2 regions of the Telluria sp. ZT3P39 genome follow, and region 2 is predicted to be linked to the other one. Evidence: predicted binding sites of a transcription regulator. Region 2 holds the regulator's gene; the other holds the start of a gene.
The links. The regulator LexA, encoded in region 2, represses DNA repair genes until DNA is damaged. The targets are predictions, from matches to a motif close to ACTGTATNNNNATACAGT.
Positions count from the first base shown of each region.

Region 1: AC56LR_RS09590 (ATP-dependent helicase) is a predicted target of LexA. The motif match lies at 5,359-5,376, and genes of this name have one in related genera.

Region 1 covers NZ_JCASIH010000007.1:81,932-93,649, reverse strand. The annotation lists gene AC56LR_RS09615 (heavy metal translocating P-type ATPase) at 1-1,017, shown strand, start outside; gene AC56LR_RS09610 (transposase) at 1,359-1,589, opposite strand; gene AC56LR_RS09605 (helix-turn-helix domain-containing protein) at 1,593-1,781, opposite strand; gene AC56LR_RS09600 (hypothetical protein) at 1,827-2,075, shown strand; gene AC56LR_RS09595 (hypothetical protein) at 2,668-2,859, shown strand; gene AC56LR_RS09590 (ATP-dependent helicase) at 3,233-5,332, opposite strand; gene AC56LR_RS09585 (hypothetical protein) at 5,746-5,982, opposite strand; gene AC56LR_RS09580 (chromate transporter) at 6,155-6,790, shown strand; gene AC56LR_RS09575 (chromate transporter) at 6,787-7,377, shown strand; gene fghA (S-formylglutathione hydrolase) at 7,437-8,324, shown strand; gene AC56LR_RS09565 (Hsp20/alpha crystallin family protein) at 8,427-8,897, shown strand; gene AC56LR_RS09560 (phosphoribosyltransferase) at 8,956-9,639, shown strand; gene AC56LR_RS09555 (hypothetical protein) at 9,706-10,476, shown strand; gene AC56LR_RS09550 (erythromycin esterase family protein) at 10,480-11,718, shown strand, end outside.
Region 2 covers NZ_JCASIH010000019.1:27,143-38,860, forward strand. The annotation lists gene AC56LR_RS16480 (inorganic phosphate transporter) at 1-852, opposite strand, end outside; gene AC56LR_RS16485 (DUF47 domain-containing protein) at 877-1,503, opposite strand; gene AC56LR_RS16490 (replicative DNA helicase) at 1,573-2,958, opposite strand; gene rplI (50S ribosomal protein L9) at 3,078-3,530, opposite strand; gene rpsR (30S ribosomal protein S18) at 3,567-3,857, opposite strand; gene priB (primosomal replication protein N) at 3,893-4,183, opposite strand; gene rpsF (30S ribosomal protein S6) at 4,234-4,626, opposite strand; gene lexA (transcriptional repressor LexA) at 4,901-5,533, shown strand; gene AC56LR_RS16520 (tetratricopeptide repeat protein) at 5,600-6,319, opposite strand; gene AC56LR_RS16525 (cystathionine gamma-synthase family protein) at 6,368-7,606, opposite strand; gene purF (amidophosphoribosyltransferase) at 7,631-9,151, opposite strand; gene AC56LR_RS16535 (CvpA family protein) at 9,202-9,690, opposite strand; gene AC56LR_RS16540 (SPOR domain-containing protein) at 9,719-10,639, opposite strand; gene folC (bifunctional tetrahydrofolate synthase/dihydrofolate synthase) at 10,652-11,718, opposite strand, start outside.

The DNA of each region.
Region 1 (11,718 bases), on a different contig from region 2:
GATGCAGCTGCAATTGAAGGCATGAGAAAAATTGACACCCTGATTGTCGACAAGACCGGGACACTAACCGAAGGCAGGCCTGCTTTTGACAGCGTGGTGGCGGCGTCGGGCTTTACCGAGGGCGAGGTGATGCAGATAGCTGCCAGCATCGACCAGGGAAGCGAGCACCCACTGGCCCACGCCATCGTTGCCGAGGCTCACAAGCGTGGATTGACTTTGGATAAGCCAGAGACATTTGAGTCATCCAGTGGTATCGGCGTCCGCGGCACTGTAGCCGGCCGCCGTATCGCCATAGGTAACACTGCATTGATGGACACCGAAAAAGTCGGATGGGACAATCTAGCCGATCAGGCTGAGGCACTGAGGACGCAGGGCGCCAGCGTGATGTATCTGGCGGTGAACGGCCGCTTGGCTGGGCTTCTTGCAGTATCAGACCCGGTAAAAGCGAGTACGCCAGAAGCGCTTGCGACATTAAGGAAAGACGGCCTGCATATCGTCATGGCGACAGGCGACGGTGTGACAACGGCGAAATCGGTAGCGGCAAGGCTGGGCATTACCGAAGTCTATGGCGAGGTAAAGCCTCAAGACAAGCTGCTGCTGGTTGAAAAGCTCCAGCGCGAGGGCAGGAAGGTAGCGATGGTCGGCGATGGAATCAACGACTCTCCTGCGTTAGCAAGGGCCGATGTTGGGATAGCTATGGGCACGGGCACCGACGTCGCTATCAACAGTGCGCACATCACCTTGGTCAAGGGCGATTTGCGCGGAATCGCGAGGGCGCGAATTTTGTCCACTGAGACGGTGCGCAACATGCGGCAGAATCTAGCCTTTGCGTTCATCTACAACGCCCTTGGTATTCCGCTGGCTGCCGGCTTACTATACCCGTTCACCGGACAGCTTCTATCACCGATGATTGCCGCGTTGGCAATGAGCTTGAGTTCGGTTTCCGTCATCACTAATGCTTTACGGTTGAGAGGCACATCCAAGGGCGCCGGCAACGATGTTGGCACCCATGGTTGAACGCAACCGTCCGCGAGCTAGTACAAACCATGTGCTCGCACAGGATGAGCGGGCAAAAAGAACGAAAACGGAACCAGAACTGAAGCGCATCCAACAGTACCGGGACAGCTCCAGTGCAGCTATCTTGACCCAGATTTTCGGGGCTTATTCCATCCCTCGGGGCAATCGGAAAGTTCTGCGGTGAGCAATTTAACGATGAAAAGGTTAGCGCGATTTGTGCCGCACTCATCTAAAGTGCTAAGTTTGGGTGGTGTGACATTGGTAGATTTAGGCTTGTATTTCGTGTTCGTGGAGCCTGTCAGGAATTTTGTGTGCGGGGCCATTTGTTAAGGCCTAAGTAGTCACCCAAAATTTATCGTGAACTTGCTTCCGAAACCGCTCGTCAAGGACTGAACCTCGTCAAGCAGGTCTGCCCCGTTTTTGGCGACGAAGCGGCGCCAGAAATGCTTGGCGTGCTTCCACAGAATCTCGATACGATTGAGCTCTGGGCTGTAAGGCGGCAAATAGTACAAGTACAGCCCGTGTCTCGCCCACTGGCGGCGCTTCTTTTCCATGGGCTTACCTTTGTGAATCCCTTAGCGCTGGCGCCACTGCTCGACGCTATTCAAATGCACACCAAACTCGTCGGCAGTCTTTTGAAGGGTCAATCCCTCGCTCAACCGCAAAATTCCTTGAGCTCGCATCCGTGTCCTGGGGTGCGGGTGAAAAACGCCCATCTCACGCAGCGTACGCCGCTCGTGCTCGGACAGTTCCAAGTGCTTCATCGCTCAGCTCCTGCTGCATTGCCAATTAGACTTTGACACCAAAAAATGAGCGACTACTTAGTACAGGAAGGAACTTATTCTCACCCCCATGTCTACAACATGATTTCAACAATAGTCATGCGTGATGTCGATCGCCGGATAGCAAATAATCAACAAATTCGCCCCTGGGGCCGACTACAACCACATAAGGAATCGGTGATTACGAGCGTCCTTTTCGACAAAGTCTTCCATACGGGCACGGCAGCTTTTGAACAAGTGAACGGTAAAAATTCATCTCTTTACCGGCAGCCGTAGAGCGCCATCCCGAATTTGGCTAATTCTAATGTCGAGCCAAAATCGCTAACGATAGATTAAGCGTCACCAACACCCTATACACTGGCGATGCTTGCAACCTTTAGGCCCACGTTTCGGCGAGTAGGTTGGGATGCGCAACGGCTTTGCTTAGTGCTGGCTCAAAGTTGACGATGTTCAGGAAGATCAAGCTGACTTGCCCCGGAAAATTTCAATCTATGCATCTTAGGTCATACACCCGTGTGGACGTTGCATTTTAACAACACAAAGCCCTGTACGCGATGCTAGTGTGAAATGTTAAACATAATAATCTTGGCGCCCAGCTTCGTCATAGGACGCCGTGCGATTTGTCATAGTGGTTTTGGGGGACATGTTCTGCCGCTGTCGGTGGCCCAGCACTCGATCGCCGTGATGCTGCTGCGGCGTGCGCTGGCCCCGCGGCCGACGCCGCTGCAAGAATTGCGCGAACTGCTGCACGACGCCGAAGAAGGGCTGCTCGGCTTCGACGCGGTGTCGGTCATCAAGCCCTTTTTGGGCGAAGGCTTCCGCGCCCTGACCCGCCGGCTGGAACCGCCTGGCCGCGGCCACCGAAGCCGTGCACGTCACCGGTTGGACGCGCGAGGAAGTGCGGCGCACGCTCAAGATCCGCGCGCACGTACTGGAACAGGATCCGCTGGCGGCGCATTACGGCTGCACGCCCTGGGAGCCCTGGCCTCCCGGACTGGCCGCCGAGCGCTTTCTGGCCGAACTCGACCGGTTGAAGGCCGCCACCGGCCATGCTCCCTGAGCGCGAGGCCGCCCTGCATGCCTGCCCCGTTTTCCGCAACGGATATTGACGCAGATCAATAGCTCAAGCTAAATACCTGATTTAGTTGAGTATTTTCCAATATCCACAACTTGTGTGGATAACTATGTGGACAAGGCCCACTTGACAAGCCGTAAGTCCAGTATCCGTGCGGGTTTCAACAAAATGCCCGTTCTGGAGGCAAAATGAAACGCTAATCAAATCAATGACTTAGCTTTGCACCGCTTTCGTGCAACATAGGTCTATAGGGCAAATTCCTACAAAAATTGCTGGCGGGGGATAACTAGGGATTGCAAGTCCGGTTCGGCCGCTAACAGGTGCTCTTCTGCGCGCATTTTCGTCTGCCGCTCCCGTCTCACTTCCAGCTGTTCCGCGCCCGGTCCCTGACCATCATTCGCACCGTCTCCGGCACCGGTTTGCGCACCTGCAAGGTGTCGGCGCTGAGCCAGGTATGCTCGTCGAAATGCTTGAGCATGGCCGGGGTGATGAAGCGGGTGCGCGCCGCGTACACGTGGCGGTCGCCCATCTGGGCCTGCTGCTTGATGAAAAAACGGTTCGGCACGACCAGCTGCAGGTGCTCCCGGGCGCGGGTCATGGCCACGTACAGCAGGCGGCGCTCTTCCTCGATGTCGTCCTGGTTGCCGGTGCTCATGTCGGAGGGAATGCAGCCGTCCACCACGTTCAGCACGTGCACCGATTTCCACTCCTGCCCCTTGCTGGAGTGGATGGTGGACAGGATCACATAATCTTCGTCCAGCAGCGGCGGGCCGGCGCGGTCGCTGGTGGCCTCGGGCGGGTCGAGCGTGATCTCGGCCAGGAAGCTCTCGCGCGTGGCGTGGCCACCGGCCAGTTGCGCCAGCTGCTCGACGTCCGCGGCGCGTACCTGGGCGTCGTCGTGCATGCGCTCCAGATGCGGCAGATACCAGGCCTTGACCAGCTCGATGTCGGCCGGCCAGCGCAGGCCGGGCGTGCGCAGGCGCCGGTACAGGGCGCTGAAGGCTTCCCAGTCCGCCGCACTCTTGCCGGGCGGCACGAAAGCCTCGATTGCCGTGAGCGGGTCGGCCGCTTCAGCTACCAGATCGAGCAGGCGGGTCGCGGTGGCCGGCCCGATGCCCGGGATCAGCTGCGCCACGCGGAAGCCCGCCATGCGCCCGTTCGGGTTCTGGGCAAAGCGCAGCACGGCCAGCACGTCCTTGATATGGGCCGCTTCCAGGAATTTCAGCCCGCCGAACTTCACGAAGGGGATGTTCCGGCGCATCAGCTCCAGTTCCAGCGCCGCGCTGTGGCTGGCGGCGCGGAACAGCACCGCCTGCGCCGTGAGCGCGATGCCGGCCTCGCGGTGCTCCAGGATGCGGTTGCAGACCCAGCGCGCCTGCTCGGCCTCGTCCGGGATCAGGACCAGCTGCGGCTTGATGCTGGAGACCTTGTCGGTCCACAGGGTCTTGGCGTGGCGCTCGAGGGCGCCGCCGATCATGGCGTTCGAGGCGTCCAGGATCGGCTGGGTCGAGCGGTAGTTGCGCTCCAGGGTGATGACTTCGGCGGGCCGCGTGAACTCCTTCGGGAAGTCCAGGATATTGCGTACCGTCGCGCCGCGGAAGGCGTAGATCGACTGGGCGTCGTCGCCCACCACCATCACGCCCTCGCCGCCCGGCTTCATGCCCGTGATGATCGAGGCCTGCAGGCGGTTGGTGTCCTGGTATTCGTCGACCAGCACGTGGTCGAACAGCGCGCCGAGCGCCAAGCCCAGTTCCGGGTCGCTCGCCATCTCGGACCAGAACAGCAGCAGGTCGTCGTAGTCGAGGACGTTCTGTTCCTGCTTGGCATCGACATAGGCGCCGAAAAGGCGCTTGAGCTGCTCTTCCCACTCGCTGCACCACGGGAAGGTCGATTGCAGCACTTTGTCCAGGGGCTCGCGGCTGTTGACCACGCGCGAATAGATCGACAGGCAGGTGCCCTTCAGCGGAAAGCGCTTCTCCGTCTGCGTCAGGCCGATCTCGTGGCGCACCAGTCCCATCAGGTCTTCCGAGTCGCCGCGGTCGTGGATGGTGAAGGATTCATCCAGGCCGATGCGGCCCGAATATTCGCGCAGCAGGCGCGCGCCGATCGCGTGGAAGGTGCCGGCCCAGGGCAGCGTGACCTGGGACTGGGAGCCGTAGGCCGAACTGCTGCCGCGCAGCAGGCGCTGCAGCACGCCGCTGGCGCGCTGGCCCATTTCGCCCGCGGCGCGGCGCGAGAAAGTCAGCAGCAGGATGCGCTGGGGATCGGCGCCGGCCTGGATCAGCCGCGCGACGCGGTGCGCCAGCGTATTGGTCTTGCCGGAACCGGCGCCGGCGACCACCAGCAGCGGACGCACGATGTCGGCGCCGATGTCGTGCTCGACTGCCGCGCGCTGCTCCGCGTTCAGGCTGGCGAATGGATCGTCGGTGGTGGCGGGCTGGTCGAGGACGGCAGGCATACTGGCTGGGAGCGTGGAAATGACATACTGTACATTTATCCAGTTGTTATGCGCAAGCAGAAATGCCGGGCAATTGCAAAGCTCGCAAGAATCGCCCTGGCGTCGCAGTCATGCAAGACATGCGAAACCCGCCTTAAGTGGCGGATTCTTCAAATATTTTCCGGATATCCACAAAGTCTGTGAATAACTATGTGGAAAACCAGGGGCTTGACACGCCGACAGCGGCCAAGGATGCGGCTTTCAACAATTTGCCTATTGGGAAGGCATCTGCCTTAGCCCCTGAAATCAAGGGTTTACGCGCACATGCCGCAAGTGAATTGTACTGAGGACGAAAAATAATTATAGGCAAGTTATGTGCATAAGCCATGTTGACCCGACCCGCGACTGCCCCGCATGACGCAAGCTGGAGCTGCTCAGGCGGCCGCGAGTCCCTGCTGGCTGCGCCGCCTGGACGGTTCGAGCAGCACCCGCGCAATGACGGGTCCTTCGACGGCGTGCGATTTCAGGTATTCGAGCGCGGACAAGGTGCCGACCGCATGCATCAGGGCCAGGGCGTCGTCCACGATATCGCGCTGGCGCAGGTCGTGTCGGGCATCGACGGCGCCGGCGGCCCCATCAAGTGCGAGCGGCGGGTTGCGGTGTAGGTTCATGTGCGCCTGGCCTTTCTGGGGAAAGAAGGTGTGCTGCACGGAGTATGGTCGAAGGCGGGACAATGTCAATATCAGATCTGAATCAAACACCCCTATTCATTTCCGTGCTTGGCCGCGGAGGCTGACGGGCGCTGCGTGGACAGTCCCGGCGCCACCGGGCGATAATGCCCGGATGACCGCCCCGCTTCCCGACCTTCCTGCCGGCGCGTCGCCTGGCGCGTCGCCTGGCGCGTCGCCTGGCGCGCAGCCGCAGGCGCGGCCGCGCCCCCGTTCGCTGGGCGACCTGTTCGTCTCGTTCACGCTGCTGGCCCTGCAGGGTTTCGGCGGCGTGCTGCCGGTCGTGCAGCGCGAGATCGTCGAGCGCAAGCGCTGGCTGACGCACGAGGAATTCATCGAAGGCTGGGCGGTCGCTCAGATCATGCCGGGACCGAACGTGGTCAACCTGGCGATGATGATCGGCGCGCGCTGGTTCGGCCTGGCCGGCGCCCTGACGGCGATCGCCGGCATGATCGCGCTGCCGCTGGTCGTGGTGCTGCTGCTGGCGGCGCTGCATGCGCGCTTTGCCGATCTTCCGGCGGTGGCGGGCGCGCTGCGCGGCATGGCGGCGGTGTCGGCCGGCATGATCGCCGCCGTCGGGCTCAAGCTCACCGGCGCGCTGGCCAGGAATCCGGTGCCCCTGCCCTGGTGCATCGCCATTTGCGCTGCCGGCTTCGTGCTGCTGGCCTGGCTGCGGCTGCCGCTGGTCTGGGTGCTTCCGGCGCTGGGGGGGCTGGGCTGCGTGCTGGCCTGGCGCGGGCTGCGGCCATGAGCGCGGCGCAGCTGGCTCCCCACCTCGTGCTGGGCTGGAACGACTGGCTGGGCCTGTTCGCCCATTACATGATGCTGTCGCTGATGTCGCTCGGCGGCGCGATCTCGACCACCTCGGACATGCACCGCTACCTGGTCGAGGACAAGGGCTGGCTGAGCCAGGCGCAGTTCTCCGATTCGATCGCGCTGGCCCAGGCCGCGCCCGGTCCCAACGTGCTGTTCGTCGCGCTGATGGGCTGGCACGTGGGCCTGAACACGGGCAGCCTGCCCGCGGCCTTCGCGGGTGTGGCGCTGACCATGTTCGGCATCATGCTGCCTTCCACCATCTTTACCTACCAGGTGTCGCAATGGGGCCACCGCAACCGCGAGCTGCGCGCGGTGCGCGCCTTCAAGCAGGGCATGGCGCCGCTGGTGATCGCGATGCTGCTGGCCACCAGCTGGCTGCTGGCCACCGCCGGCCGCGACCAGGGCAGCTGGCCGCTCTGGCTGCTGGCGGCCGCCAGCTGCCTGGTGATCTGGCGCACCCGGCTGCACCTGCTGTGGATGCTGGCTGCCGGCGCCCTGCTCGGCGCGCTCGGATTCGTCTGACTGGCAAGCCGGGGCGCCGGCAGGCATACTGGCGCTCTTCCCCCATTCCGGACGAACCCATGCTCACGCTCCTGAACGAACACGCCTGTTTCGGCGGCCTCCAGCGTTTCTACTCCTTCGAATCGGAAGCCATCGGCCTGCCGATGCGCTTCTCGGTCTATCTGCCGCCGGGCGCCGAGGGCAAGCGCCTGCCCCAGGATCGCCTGCCGCAGGATCGCCTGCCGCAGGATCGCCTGCCGGTACTCTTCTACCTGGCCGGCCTGACCTGCACCGAAGAGACCTTCATGACCAAGGCCGGCGCCCAGCGGGTGGCGGCGCAGGAAGGCCTGATCCTGATCGCTCCCGACACCAGCCCGCGCGGCGCCGGTGTGCCGGGCGAGACCGACAGCTGGGACTTCGGCGCGGGCGCGGGTTTTTATGTCGACGCCGTCCAGGAACCCTGGTCGCGCCACTACCGCATGTACAGCCACATCCTGGAACTACGCGAACTGGCCCTGGCGAACCTGCCGGCGGACCCGGCGCGGGTCGGCATCTTCGGCCATTCGATGGGCGGGCACGGGGCCTTGATGATGGCGCTGCGCCATCCCGGGCTGTTCCGCTCGGTGTCGGCCTTTGCGCCGATCGCCGCCCCGATGCGCTGTCCCTGGGGCAAGAAGGCCTTCGGTGGCTATCTCGGCGCCGATGAAAGCCTCTGGCGCCAATACGACGCTACCCAACTGATGGCGGGCATGCGCACGGCGCCCTTCCCCGGCGGCATCCTGGTCGACCAGGGCCTGGCGGACAAATTCCTGGCCGAGCAGCTCTATCCGGACGCTTTCGAAGAAGCCTGCGCCAGGGCCGGCCAGCCGCTCGAACTGCGCCGCCACGCCGGTTACGACCACGGTTATTACTTCATCTCGACTTTCGTCGAAGACCACCTGCGCTTCCATCGCCGCCAGCTCGGCTGAGCATGTGCCTCGAGGCTGCTTGAAAACCGCTTTGCCCTGCCCTATAAATATATTGCCGGCACCGCTCGGCGATCCCATCAATATTCATCCACGGAGGCCATCATGAATCTCATCAGGAGAGCCAACCCTGCGCTTCAGGCCTACCGCCCGAACCCGGTCGAGGAAGGCTTCGGACGCATGGTCGAGAGCATGTTCCAGGATTTCTTTGCCCCGCTCGCGGCAGGCCAGCAATGGGGCAGCGACAGCGCCCTGGCGCCCCGCCTGGACATCAGGGAAACCGAGAAATCCTTCGAAATCCAGGCCGAACTGCCGGGCGTGGAGAAGGAGGATGTGAAGGTTTCGGTCGACGGCCAGCGCATCACGATCGAGGCGGAATGCCGCAAGGCAAACGAACGCCGCGAGGGGGAAACCGTGGTGTATGCTGAACGCACCGCATCGAGGTTCATGCGCAGCTTTGCCCTGCCCACCGAGGTCGACGACACCGCGGCGCAGGCGAAACTCGAGAATGGCGTACTGCAGCTGAGCCTGCCAAAAAAGCAGGGCACGGAAGCACGCCGCCTGACCATCCAATGAGCGCCTCGCCGGCAGGCAGGCGCCGGCGGCAGGTCGACAGTTTTCGTTAGCTTGCACCATGCTGGAAACCGAAGGCTATCAAGACCGCACCCATGCCGGCAAGCAGTTGGCGCGGAGGCTGCGCCACCTTGCCGGGCAAGGCGACCCCATCGTACTGGGCCTGCCGCGCGGCGGCGTGCCGGTCGCCTTCGAAGTCGCCCAGGCGCTCGGCGCCGAACTCGACGTGCTGCTGGTGCGCAAGCTGGGCCTGCCCCACCACGAAGAATACGCGATGGGCGCGATCGGCAGCGGCGGCGTGCGCGTCCTGCAGGCCGGCGTGCCCGGACTGATGGGCGTCACGCAGGAACAGGTCGATCAGGTGACCGAGCGCGAGCTGGCCGAACTGGCCCGGCGCGAGCTGCGCTACCGCGGCGCGCGGCCCCTGCCCCGGCTCGACCGCCGCTGCGTGATCCTGGTCGACGACGGCATTGCCACCGGGGCCAGCATGCTGGCGGCGGTGCAGGTGGTACGCAAGCACCGGGTGGCGCGCCTGGTCGTGGCCGCACCGGTCGGCGCGCCCGACACGCTGCAGCTGCTGGAACAGGAAGCGGACGAAGTGGTCTGCCCGCTGGCTCCGCCGCGCTTTCATGCGGTCGGCCAGTATTACCGCCATTTCGGCCAGACCGAAGACGAGGAAGTGCAGGACCTGCTGGCGCAGGCATGGGCCCAGCCCGCCGCGCATGGCAAGCAGAACAAGGGCTAGCGAAACATTGGCTGGCGAAACAGGGCAAGCCCAGGACGACAATCAGAACAACAGAAAGGAGCACACATGAAACCAATTCCAACCGAAACGGCAACCGATGTAGGCAACGTGGGCAAATGGCTGGGAGCAGCCGCCGCGGGTGCACTGCTGATGTATGTGCTCGATCCGGAGCGCGGTCGCGCACGCCGGGCGCATGCGGTGTCGGTGGTGCGCGATGCGGGCGCCCGCACCGGTGCGAGCGTCGACCATGCGCTGCACAATGCCGGCGAGCGCCTGGTGGAGCTCAAGGACAGCGCCGCCAGCGCATTGTCGCGCGGCGCCGACCGTCTGCAGGCCGAGGCTGCGCCCCTGCTGGTGCGTGCCCAGCACAGCGCGCAGCAGGCCAGCCGTCGCATCGGGCACGAAGCCGGCCGCGCCCGCGACAAACTCGGTTCCAGCCGCGAGTCCGCACCTGCCGGCCGCAACAGCTACGAATCCGACCGCCATTATGCGGATCGCCAGTACCGCGACCGCAAGCAGCAGGCGAGCCGCGACACGGCCAGCCACGAGGGCGGCAGCGGCCTGTCGCAGATGCTGCAAGGCATGCTCGACAGCCTGAGCGGCGCACGCGGCACCAATCCGGCGCTGCTGGGCGGCGGCATGGTCGGCTTGCTCGGGCTGGTGCGGCGCAAGCCGGCGGCGCTGCTGGTCGGACTGGCCGGCATCTACCTGCTCACGCGCGGCGCCGGCACCCAGACCTATAAAGTCAGCACCACGGCGCCCGGCGCCGCCGACGAGGGCGAATCCGCGCCTTTCGTCCCGGCCAGCACGGAACAGGGCAAGCACTACCTGCACTGAGCCATGGGGTCCGTCACCGACCATGACCTGGGTGCGATCCGCGCGGCGGCGCATCCGCTCACAGGCAGCGCCGGCGACTACGGTCCGCTGCTCGACCTGGTCGGCGACGCGCGCTTTGTCCTGCTGGGCGAAGCCACCCACGGCACGGCCGAGTTCTACGACGAACGGGCCCGCATCACCCGGCGCCTGATCGAAGAAAAAGGCTTCACGGCGGTCGCCGTCGAAGCCGACTGGCCCGATGCCTGGCGCGTCAACCGCTACGTGCGCGCCGAAAGCCAGGATGCCGACGGCCGCGCGGCGCTGTCGGGCTTCGAGCGCTTCCCCGCCTGGATGTGGCGTAACACCTCGGTTCTGAACTTCGTCGAATGGCTGCGCCAGCGCAACGACGCCACGCCAGGGGCCAAGGCCGGTTTCTACGGCCTCGACCTCTACAGCCTGTTCACCTCGATCCAGGAAGTGCTGCGCTACCTCGAAGGCGTCGACCCGGTGGCCGCGCAGGAGACGCGCCGCCGCTACGCCTGCTTCGACCAGTACGGCGAGGACAGCCAGCAGTATGGCTATGCGGCCGCGGTCGGGCTGTCCGAATCCTGCCACCAGGGCGTGCAGGCCACGCTGCACGAACTCCAGCAGCGCGCTTTCGATTACATGCAGGCCGACGGCGCCAGGGCCGAAGACGCCTATTTCTACGCCCAGCAAAATGCCCGGCTGGTGAAGAACGCCGAAGAGTATTACCGCACCATGTTCAAGGGCCGCATCTCGTCCTGGAACCTGCGCGACAGCCACATGGCCGAAACCCTCGACGCCCTGGCGCGCCACCTCTCGCGCGACGGCAAGCCGGCGAAGATCGTCGTGTGGGAGCACAATTCGCATATCGGCGACGCGCGCGCCACCGAGATCGGTCGCCAGGGCGAATGGAATGTCGGCGAGCTGGCGCGCAAGGCCTATGGGCTCGACGCCTGCCTGATCGGCTTCACCACCTACGACGGCCGCGTGACCGCGGCTTCGGAATGGGACGGCCCCGCCCTGCACAAGCATGTGCGTCCGGGCATGGCGGGCAGCTACGAGCACCTGCTGCACAGCGTGGGACTCGAGCGCTTCTTCCTGCCGCTGCGCACGCCGGGGGCGGCGCGCGACCTCTTGATGGAAGAGCGCCTGGAGCGGGCCATCGGCGTACTCTATTTGCCGCGCAGCGAGCGCCAGAGCCACTACTTCATGGCCCAGCTCCCGAGCCAGTTCGACGCC
Region 2 (11,718 bases):
GTGGGTGGTCGACACCGGGATGCCGAAGAAACTCGCCATCAACAGCGTCATCGCGCCGCCGGTTTCGGCGCAGAAGCCGCCGACCGGCTTGAGCTTGGTGATCTTCTGGCCCATGGTCTTGACGATACGCCAGCCGCCGAACAGCGTGCCGAAGGCGATCGCCGCGTAGCAGGAGATGATCACCCAGATCGGCGGCAGGGCGTCGTTCGGGCTGGTCACGCCGGCTGCGATCAGGAGCATCCAGATGATGCCCATCGTCTTCTGCGCGTCGTTACCGCCGTGGCCGAGCGAGTACCCGGCCGCCGACACCAGTTGCAGGCGGCGGAACCAGACGTCGACCTTGCGCGGGGTGGACTTCACGAAGATCCACGACACCATCAGCATGATCGTCGAGCCCAGCACGAAGCCCAGCAGCGGCGCCACCACGATGAAAGCGACGGTCTTGATCAGGCCACCGGCGATCAGCGCCCCGGTGCCGGATTTGGCCACCGCGGCGCCCACCAGGCCGCCGATCAGCGCATGCGAGGACGAGGACGGGATGCCGTAATACCAGGTGATGACGTTCCACGTGATCGCCCCGACCAGGGCGCCGAAGATGACGTAGTGGTCGACGATGTGCGGGTCGATCGTGCCCTTGCCGATGGTCTGCGCCACCTTCATGCTCACCACGAAGATCGCGATGAAGTTGAAGAAGGCCGCCATCGCCACCGCGGTTTGCGGCTTCAGTACCCCGGTCGACACGACGGTGGCGATCGAGTTCGCCGAATCGTGGAAGCCGTTCATGAAGTCGAACACCAGTGCCAGCAGCACCAGCATGCCCAGCACCCAAATGCTGATGTTTAAAGTTTCCATGATTGTTCTTGTTCCGGGACCGCGTTACGCGTTCTCGACGATGATGCCTTCGATGATGTTGGCGACATCCTCGCAGCGGTCGGTGACGGTCTCCAGGATCTCGTAGATGGCCTTCATCTTGATCAGGTTGCGCACGTCCGGCTCGTCGCGGAACAGCTTCGACATGGCGGCGCGCATCACGTGGTCGGCGTCGGATTCGAAGCGGTCGATCTCTTCGCAGATGGCGACGATCTTCTGGGCGTTGCCCATGTCGTGCAGCAGGCCGACGGCTTCCTGCACCTTCAGGCAGCACGACAGGCACAGTTCGGCCAGGCGCTTGGCTTCCGGAGTCACCGCGTGCAGGTCGTACAGCGACACGGTCTGGGCGCCGTCTTCCATCATGTCGAGGATGTCGTCCATGCGGGTGATCAGCTTGTGGATGTCGTCGCGGTCGATCGGGGTGATGAAGGTCTTGTGCAGCAGGTCGACGCAGGCGTAGGTGATCTTGTCAGCCTGTTTTTCGATGCTTTCGACCGCGTGGGTGCGGATTTCCAGGTCGTCGAAGTTGGTCATCAGGCCAACCATCTCCTGCGCACCCTTCACGCACAATGCGGCGTGCTGGTTGAACAGGTCAAAAAACTTCCCCTCCTGGGGCATCAGGCGTCCAAACATGTAGTTCTCCGTTGTAAAACTCTAGGGTCTGCGTGGTCCGCGGCAAGCCGGCCGCGGCGCAATATCGGCTTAATCGCCTTGGTAGACGGCGAGGTTGCCGCTGTAGTTACCAAACTTGGTGTATTGGCCGATCCAGGTCAGGCGAATCGCCCCGATCGGACCGTTACGCTGCTTGCCGATGATGATTTCGGCGGTTCCTTTATCGGGCGAATCGGGGTTATAGACCTCGTCGCGATACAGGAAAATGATCACGTCCGCATCCTGCTCGATTGCGCCGGATTCGCGCAAGTCGGACATGACGGGGCGCTTGTTCGGGCGCTGCTCCAGCGAGCGGTTCAGCTGCGACAGGGCGATGACCGGGCAATGCAATTCCTTGGCCAGGCCCTTGAGCGAACGCGAGATCTCCGAGATCTCGGCGGTGCGGTTATCGCCCGGCTGGCTACCCTGCATCAGCTGCAGGTAGTCGACGATAATCAGGCCGAGCTTGCCACACTGGCGGGCCAGGCGGCGCGCCCGCGCGCGCATCTCGATCGGGTTCAGCGCCGGCGTCTCGTCGATGTAGAGCTGGGCGTCGTTCATCTTCTGGATGGCGTGCGTCAGGCGCGGCCAGTCCTCGTCGTTCAGGCGGCCGGTACGCAGGCGGTGCTGGTCGAGCATGCCGACCGAGCCAAGCATACGCATGGCCAGCTGGGTGCCGCCCATCTCCATCGAGAACACCGCCACCGGCAGGCCCGCTTCGATCGCGACGTTCTCGCCGATGTTCACCGAGAACGCGGTCTTGCCCATCGACGGACGGCCGGCCACGATCACCAGGTCGCCCGGCTGCAGGCCGGAGGTCATGCGATCGAGGTCGATGAAGCCGGTCGGCACGCCGGTGATCTCGCCCTGGTTCTCGCGCGAATACAGTTCGTCGATGCGCTCGACCACTTGCGTGAGCAGCGGCTGGATCGGGTTCCAGCCCTGCTGGCCGCGGGCGCCGGTTTCGGCGATCGCGAAGATCTTCGACTCGGCCTCATCCAACATCTGCTTGACTTCCTTGCCCTGCGGGTTGAAGGCATTGCCCGAGATCTCGTCGGCGACGGTAATGAGTTTGCGCAGGATGCCGCGGTCGCGCACGATCTCGGCATAGCGGCGGATGTTGGCCGCCGACGGCGTGTTCTGCGCCATCGCGTTCAGGTATTGCAGGCCGCCCACATCGTCGGCCTTGCCCAGCGAGACCATCGCCTCGTAGACCGTGATCACATCGGCCGGCTTGCCGCCGTTGATCAGGCGGACCATCTGTTCGAAGATGATGCGGTGGTCGTAGCGGTAGAAGTCGTCCGCGTGCATGAAGTCGGCGATGCGGTCCCATGCGGCGTTATCGCGCAGGAGGCCGCCGATGACGGACTGCTCTGCTTCGATGGAATGCGGGGGGATGCGCAGCGAGTCGACTTGCGGATCGGATGGGGAATTCATGGCGGGCATTATACCTTTTCCGGTCACGCGGCTGAAATAATTGGGTAGATTCTGGCAATAAAAAAAAGCCGGGCGAACCCGGCTTTTTCACTTATGCAACAACTGCTTGAAGCTGAAACTTAAGCAGCTTCGCCAACCACAGCAACCGTGATTTCCGACACGACGTCGGTGTGCAGGGCGACTGCAACCGGGAATTCACCGGTGGTCTTCAGCGGGCCGGCCGGCAGGCGAACCTGCGACTTCTCGACCGCGAAGCCTTGCTTGGTCAGGGCTTCGGCGATGTCGAAGTTGGTGACCGAACCGAACAGACGGCCGTCAACGCCGGCCTTCTGGCCGATGGTGACGGTCATGCCGCTCAGCTTGTCGCCTTGCGCCTGGGCAGCCGACAGCTTTTCAGCTGCCGCTTTTTCCAGCTCTGCGCGCTTGACTTCGAACTCGGCCACAGCGGCCTGGGTAGCACGGCGTGCCATCTTTTGCGGGATCAGGAAGTTACGTGCGTAACCGTCCTTGACCTTGACCACGTCGCCCAGGTTGCCGACGTTAACAACTTTTTCCAAAAGGATAACTTGCATATTTTTCTCCAGAAATTCTGATCTGTATGCCGCGGATTAACCGTGGTGCAGGTCGGTGTACGGCAGCAGCGCGAGGTAGCGTGCGCGCTTGATCGCGGTGTCGACCTGGCGCTGGTAGTGCGCCTTGGTGCCGGTCAGGCGTGCCGGCATGATCTTGCCGTTTTCCTGGACGAAGTCCTTCAGGGTGTCGACGTCTTTGTAGTCGACCTGTTCCACGTTTGCTGCGGTGAAGCGGCAGAACTTCTTGCGCTTGAACAGCGGGTTCTGCTGTTTGCGCTTCAGTTTTTCTTTGGCTTTGTTTTTGTCGAACTTTTTACCGAATGCCATTTTAGGCTCCTGTATCTATCTAAATGAATGCCGCTTCAGGCGGCACTGAAATCAATGATGTGAAACACCAGGGCTTTACTGTTGCGGTTCTTCCGTGCCAGGAATCCGGTGAACTGGTAGGCCGCGCCGAGTTCGGCGCCGGCAAACCTGCCTGAAATCTCGCCCGCGGCCAGCGCGGTGACTTCAAACTCGACCAGTCTCGCTACCCTTGCCTCTTCCTGCTGCGAACTGTGCATCAGGATGGCGCCCACGATGGGGACGCCGGCCGGGGTGTAACGCAACACGTCACGCTCGGCGATGGTCGCCACGAGCCGCAGTTCGTTCACGCTACTGGTTCACTTGTGTTCGGGATTCCCTGGAAAAACCGGTTCAACAATCAGGCCGCTGCGGCTGGAGCGGCAGCTGGTGCTGCGGCTTCGGCGCGGTGGCTCTTGGCTGCGTCTTCGCGCTGGACCGATTTCATCATCGGCGACGGTGCGGTTTCAGCCTTCTTCATCTTGACGGTCAGGTGACGCAGGACGGCATCGTTGAACTTGAATGCGGTTTCCAGCTCGACCAGGGTCTCGTTGTCGCACTCGATGTTCAGGCAGATGTAGTGGGCTTTCGGCAGCTTCTGGATCTGGTAAGCCATCTGGCGACGGCCCCAGTCTTCCACGCGATGAATGTTACCGCCGCGGCTCGACACCGTGGCCTTGTAACGCTCGATCATCGCCGGGACTTGCTCGCTTTGGTCCGGGTGGACGATAAAAACGATTTCATAATGACGCATGCATTACTCCTTAAGGACGTTTAAACAAATGCCCACCTCGGCGTCAAGACGAGTGTGGGAAGGGAAAGCCGGACATTATAGCCCGAGATTGGCCGGTTTGGAAAGCCGGGTGTGGTTCGCTGCCGCGATGAGTCCGGCAGAGCGCGCGGTTTTTGCCACGCCCGGGACCGCGCTGCACAATTTTTTTACATATTTCCCGTGTTTTCCCTTGCGCGCAGAAGAATACTGTACAAAAATACAGTCTACTCACACAACGGATTGCCTTAACACACCCATGCTCAAGCTCACTGCAAGGCAAGAACAGATCCTGAACCTGATCAGGGAAGCGATCGAGAACACCGGTTTTCCCCCGACCCGCGCCGAAATCGCGGCCGAACTCGGCTTCAAGTCGGCCAACGCCGCCGAAGAACACCTGCAGGCGCTGGCGCGCAAGGGCGCCATCGAGATTTCGCCTGGCACCTCGCGCGGCATCCGCCTGATCGGCGCTTCCGTCGAACAGGTCCCGCTGGTGCCTGCCGCGCTCATGATGTCGCTGCCGCTGGTCGGCCGGGTCGCCGCCGGTTCGCCGATCCTGGCCCAGGAACACGTCGAAGCCACTTATAACGTCGATGCCGCCATGTTCTCGGCCAGGCCCGACTTCCTGCTGAAGGTCAAGGGCTGGTCGATGCGCGATGCCGGCATCTGCGACGGCGACTTCCTGGCGGTCAAGAAGATTGACAGCGCCAAGAACGGCCAGATCGTGGTCGCTCGCCTGGGCGACGAAGTCACGGTCAAGCGCTACCGCAAGACCGGCAACGTGGTCGAACTGCTGCCGGAAAACCCGGACTTCAAGGTCATCCAGGTCACCCCCGAAGACGAGTTTGCGCTCGAGGGGCTGGCGGTGGGCTTGATGCGTAGCTGGCACTAATTGCGCTAACCTTGCACATCCGAATTGGATCCCGGCCGGGATCCAGGTTCGCATTACCCTACCCCATCACTTCAACTTCTTCGCATCCGAAGAACTCTTCACCATCGCGTTGTGCTCGGACACATAGGCCTCGGTCGCCGTGCGCCATGCCGCGAAGTCGGCCAGCACCAGCTGCGAGCTCACCTTCGCTTCCTCGGTCAGGTTCGACTGCAACTGCGTCAGGTAGGCGCTCGACTTCTCCGTCTCGTCCTTGGTCATCAGCTTGGCGATATCCGCGGGAATGCGCTTGGTCAGCGGCGTGGCCGCGTTCAGGTTGGTGACGAACTTGTTGTAGCACTCCTGCCAGCTCGTGACGGCCGCGCCGATACGGTCGATGTCGGCGTTAATCTTCGACATGGCCGGAATGCGCGGCGCGGTGCAGCGGAACTCGCCCGATTTGAGGTCTTCGCCGTCATAGCCCCTGACCCAGTAATCGATCTCCTTGCGGCGCTTGACGCGCTGGTCCATCACCTCGAGCGAGGCGGCGGCCACCTTGTTGCCCTTGGCGGCTGATTTCCTGAACAGCGCTTCGGCCTTCGCCTCGTCAACCTGCCCTGCTTCGCCATACCAGTACATCTGGCCCAGCGCCTGCTGCGCCTCGGCATTGCCGCCATTGGCCAGCCTGGTGTACAGCTTCATGGCCTGGGCGTAGTCCTTCTTCGCGAACAGGGCGTGGGCATCTTCCAGCTCGCCGGCAAAGGCGCTGCCGCAGAACAGGAGGGAGAGGCAGAACAGCGTGGTCTTCATGGGCGCTTACGGATGAGGAATCGAATCCCCATCATAGCGGCATCGTGCCTACGCGTCGAGCGCCCGGCGGAAGTCCGCGAGCAGGTCGTCCGTGTCCTCGATGCCCACCGAGACACGAATCAAGGACTCGGCGATGCCCATGCTGGCACGGCGCTCCGCCCCCATCTCGAAGAAGATCGTGTGCGCCACCGGGATCACCAGGGTGCGGGTGTCGCCCAGGTTGCTGGCCGGGATGGCGAGCGTCAGGCGGTTCAGGTAATCGAAGGGATCGATCGCATCGACCAGTTCGAAACTGAGCAGCGAACCGGCGGCGCGGAACAGCTCTTGCGTGATGGCGTGCTGCGGATGCGAAGCCAGGCCCGGATAGTGGACGGCACTGACCCGCTCGTCCGCTTCCAGCAGCCGGGCCAGCGCCAGCGCATTGCTGCTGGTGCGGTCCATGCGCAACGCCAGGGTCTCGGCGCCGACCGCGATATGGTGGGCCGCCTCGGGGCCGAGCGCCGCGCCGAAGTCGCGCAGCGCTTTCGCGCGCAGCTGGGCCAGTCCTTGGGCCTGGCTCGGTTGCTTGCGGAAGTTCGGCGCGATGTGCGGGTAGCCGCGCCAGTCGAACAAGCCGGTGTCGGTCAGGGCGCCGCCCAGCGCATTGCCATGCCCGCCGATCGACTTGGTCAGCGAATTGACCACCAGGCCCGCGCCGACCGCCTTCGGGCGGAACAGGTAGGGCGTGGTCATGGTGTTGTCGACCACGTAGAGGATGCCGCGTTCGCGGCACAACTGGCCGATTCTAGCCAGGTCGGCCACTTGCGTGCGTGGATTGGCGATGGTCTCGACGAACACCATGCGGGTGGCCGGGGTCAGCGCCGCTTCCACGTTCGCCACATCGGTCGCATCGACAAAAGCGACATCGACGCCTTGAGCTGCCACCGTTTGCCACAGGCTGTTCGTATTCCCGAACAAAAAGGAGGAGGACACGATCTGGTCGCCGGCGCGCAGCAGCGCCTGGAACAGCGCGCCGATTGCGCCCATGCCGGTAGCGAAACAGATGGTGCCGACACCGTCTTCCATCGTGGTGATCTTGTCCTCGAGCGCGCTGACCGTCGGATTGCCCTGGCGGCCGTAGCGGAAGCCCGGCTCCTTGCCCTGGAAGACCGCCGCCAGCTGGCGCGCATCGTTGTAGCCGAAGGCCACCGAGGTGTGCACCGGCTTGTGCAGCGAGCCCTGCTCGACCGTCTTGCGGCGGTCGTTGTGCAGGATGGTGGTGGTGAAGCCGTACTTGCTATCGCTCATGGGAGTTCGCTTGAACCATCAGGCTTATTCGGTGGCCGGGGCCTTGAGGTGCAGGTGCGTGGTCACGTCGTCCTCGTCGCGCTTCGGGCTCGGCTTGTGGCGTGCCGACTCCAGGCGGTCGAGGTATTCCGGGGTCACGTCGCCGGTCACGTAGATACCGTCGAAGCACGACGCCTCGAAGTTCTTCAGCGCCGGGTTCACGTCCGAGATGGCGCGCTTGAGCGCGTCGACGTCCTGGTAGACCAGGCGGTCGGCGGTGATCTCGCGGCAGACTTCTTCGGTGGTGCGGCCGTGGGCGATCAGCTCGTCGCGGGTCGGCATGTCGATGCCATACACGTTCGGGTAGAGCACCGGCGGCGCGGCCGAAGCGAAGAACACCTTGCGCGCACCGGCTTCGCGGGCCATCTGCACGATCTCGCGGCTGGTGGTGCCGCGCACGATCGAGTCGTCCACCAGCAGCACGTTCTTGTCCTTGAATTCGGAGGCGATGGCGTTGAGCTTCTGGCGCACCGACTTCTTGCGCATGCCCTGGCCGGGCATGATGAAGGTGCGGCCGATGTAGCGGTTCTTGATGAAGCCTTCGCGGTATTCGATGCCCAGCTTCAGCGCGAGCTGGATCGCGGCGGGACGCGAGGAATCGGGAATCGGCATGACCACGTCGATCTCGCCGTCCGGGATCTCGGCGCGGACCTTGTCGGCCAAGTATTCGCCCATGCGCAGGCGGGTCGCATACACCGAGGCGCCGTCGATCACCGAGTCCGGGCGCGCCAGGTAGACGTATTCGAAGGCGCATGGATTCAGCGACGGGTTCTCGGCGCACTGCTGTTCCGACAAATTGCCGTCGTTATCGATGTAGACCGCTTCGCCCGGCGCGATGTCGCGCACAAAGCGGAAGCCCAGGCCTTCCAGCGCCACCGATTCGCTGGCGACGAGGTATTCGGTACCGCCTTCGGTCTCGTTCATGCCCAGACACAGCGGACGGATGCCGAAGGGGTCGCGGAAGGCCAGCATGCCGTGGCCGGAGATCTGGGCCACGACGGCGTACGCCCCGCGCACGCGGCGGTGCACTGCCGCGACGGCCTTGAAGACCGCTTCCTTGTTCAGGTTGAAGCCGTCGGCCGCTTCCTGGATCTCGTGGGCCAGCACGTTGAGCAGCACCTCGGAATCGGAATCGGTGTTGATGTGGCGGCGGTCGTTGCGGAACAGTTCGTCCTTGAGCACCGCCTGGTTGGTCAGGTTTCCGTTGTGCGCCAGCGTGATGCCGAAGGGCGCGTTGACGTAGAAGGGCTGCGCTTCTTCCTCGCTCGAGGAGCCGGCGGTCGGGTAGCGGCAGTGGCCGATACCGGTATTGCCTTGCAGCGAGCGCATGTTGCGGGTGCGGAACACGTCACGGACCAGGCCATTGGCCTTGTACATCGAAAACATGCTGCTGTGATTGGTCGCAATGCCCGCAGCGTCCTGGCCGCGGTGCTGCAAGAGCAGCAACGCGTCATACAAGAGCTGGTTGACGGGATTGTGCGAGACGACGCCGACGATGCCACACATGGTGCGCTCCTAAAACTGGCCTGCTGATTACAAAAAAGAATTCAATGTGTTCAATACTTCACATGCTGCGCCAGTGCTGCAGGCAAGAAAGGCTTGACCGTGCGCGCCCCGGTTTCCGCCATTGGCGAGAGCAGCGCATTTCTCCAGAAATCCTGTTGCGGGATGGAAGTCATCCCACACAATATGACGGCGGCAAGCACGAATACAATGCCGCGGCCCAATCCGAACAATCCGCCCAGCCCCCGGTCCGCCAGGCTCAGGCCGCTCGCGGTGATCAGGGCGCCGATCGCCAGCGACAGCAGGCCCATCAATACGCGCACACCGAGGAAAAGGATGACGAAGGCCGCGATCAGGCGCGCGGTCTCGCCGGGAACCAGGTCGGGCAGCATGGGCGCCAGCTTGGCGCCGTACATGTTGGCCACCACGAAGGCGACCACCCAGCCCAGCAGCGACAGGATTTCTTTCACCAGGCCGCGCAGGGTGGAAATGATGACCGACGAAATCAGGACGAACAGGACCAGGTAATCGAAAATCGTCACGCCGCGCTGCCCTGCTTGAAAGCGCCCATCAGAGCGGGACCATCTTGCCCGACAGGCCGATGCCGATCAGCTTCGAGCGTACCTTGTCCGCGTCCTCCTTGCTGAACGGTCCTACCCGCACGCGGATCAGGTCACCGGACTTCTCGGTGAACGAGGACACGCCGGCGGCGCGCAGGCGGCCCTGCAGCTCGGTGACTTTTTCAGGGGTCGTCAGCGCGGCGACCTGCACCACGTATTTCTGCGACGGGCCTTCGACCTTCACGGCCGGCTTGTCCTCGAGGATGGCGATCGCGCGGGCGGCGTCTTCCTTGGCCTTCGGCTTGGCTTCCAGGGGCTTGGCGACGGCTGGCTCGGGCTTCTTCAGGGCCAGGTCGGCGGCCTTTGGATGAGCGGTATCGATGGCGGGCGCACGCTTCGGTTCAAGCTTGGGCGCGTCAAGCTTGGGCTCGAGCTTCGGCTCGGCCTTCAGCGCCGGCACGGAATCCGCGCGGCCGGTGTCGACGGTGCGCATCGGCGGCGGGTCGGCCGGCGGCACCGCGATCGCGGCGCCTGCTGCGGGCTGCGTGCCCACATCCACCGGCTCGACGATTTCCTCGCCGCTGTCCACGGTGGCCGCTGCCGGCACCGGCAGGGGCGCGGCTTTTTCCTTGTCCGGGATGTTGATGGCGATGTCGGTGCCGAGCGGCTTGGGCTCGGAATCGAGCAGCATCGGCAGCCCGACGGCCGCCGCCAGCGCCAGTGCGATCGCGCCGACCAGGCGGCGGCGTGCACGTTTTTTCTCGGGGAGGACAGGATCCGGGCCGCGGCTGCGCCGTGCGCCTTCGCCGGCGTGCGTCGCGCGCTTGGCGCGGGCCTGCTGCCCATAGGCGGCGTCGTCATCCTTGACGAAATGGCCGCTGTCGCGGGCGGTGTCTTGCTTGTTTTTGCTGCCTAACGAGAACAAGCCCATGCGTTTCAGGTATCAGTGTAGAGAGGATTTACGGGCCGCCATCACGCCGGCGACCGTGTAGAACGAACCAAAGACCACAATTCTATCATTCTCCCCTGCCCGACTCACCGCATTCGCATACGCCTCGGCAGGATTGGCGAAAGTGGCGACCGAAAAGTCGTCGGTTTTCGCGCCTGCGGGCTTCAATGCTTCCAGTTTTTCCGCCAGTTGTGCAGGCTGTGCCGAGCGTGGCGAGGGCAGCGCGGTCACGCACCAGTGGTCGATGTATTGGGCCATCGGCGCGATGACCGCATCGATGTCCTTGTCTTCCATGATGCCGAACACCGCATAGGTAAAGCGGTGGAAGCCCATGTTGCCGAGGTTCTGCGCGAGGGTCGCGGCGGCGTGCGGATTGTGGGCGACGTCGAGCACCTGGGTCGGGCGTCCCGGCAGCACCTGGAAGCGTCCCGGCAGCTCGACCAGCGCCAGGCCGGCGCGCACTTCCTGGGCGCCGCAGGGCAGCTGCATGCGCAGCACTTCGAGCGCGGCCAGCGCGGCCGAGGCATTGAGCAGCTGGTTGGCGCCGCGCAGGGCCGGATAGGCCAGCGAATTGCGGCGCTGGCCGCGCCCGCCGTAGCTCCATTGCTGCTGGTCGCCCTGGTAGTTGAAGTCGCGCCCCAGCAGCCACAGGTCGGCGCCGATGGCCTGCGCATGGTCGATGAGCGATTGCGGCGGTACCGGGTCGCTGCAGATGGCCGTTTTGCCGGCGCGGAAAATGCCGGCTTTCTCGAAGCCGATTTTTTCGCGCGTGTCGCCGAGGTAGTCGGTGTGGTCGATGTCGACGCTGGTGACGATCGCCACGTCGGCGTCGACCACGTTGACCGCATCGAGGCGCCCGCCCAGGCCGACTTCGAGGATGGCCACGTCGACGTTCGACTGCGAGATCAGGTGCATGATCGCCAGCGTGGTGAATTCGAAGTACGTGAGCGACACGTCGCCGCGCACGCTTTCCACCGCATCGAAGGCTGCCACCAGGGCTTCGTTCGAGGCCATCTCACCATTGATGCGGGCGCGCTCGTTAAAGTCGAGGAAGTGCGGCT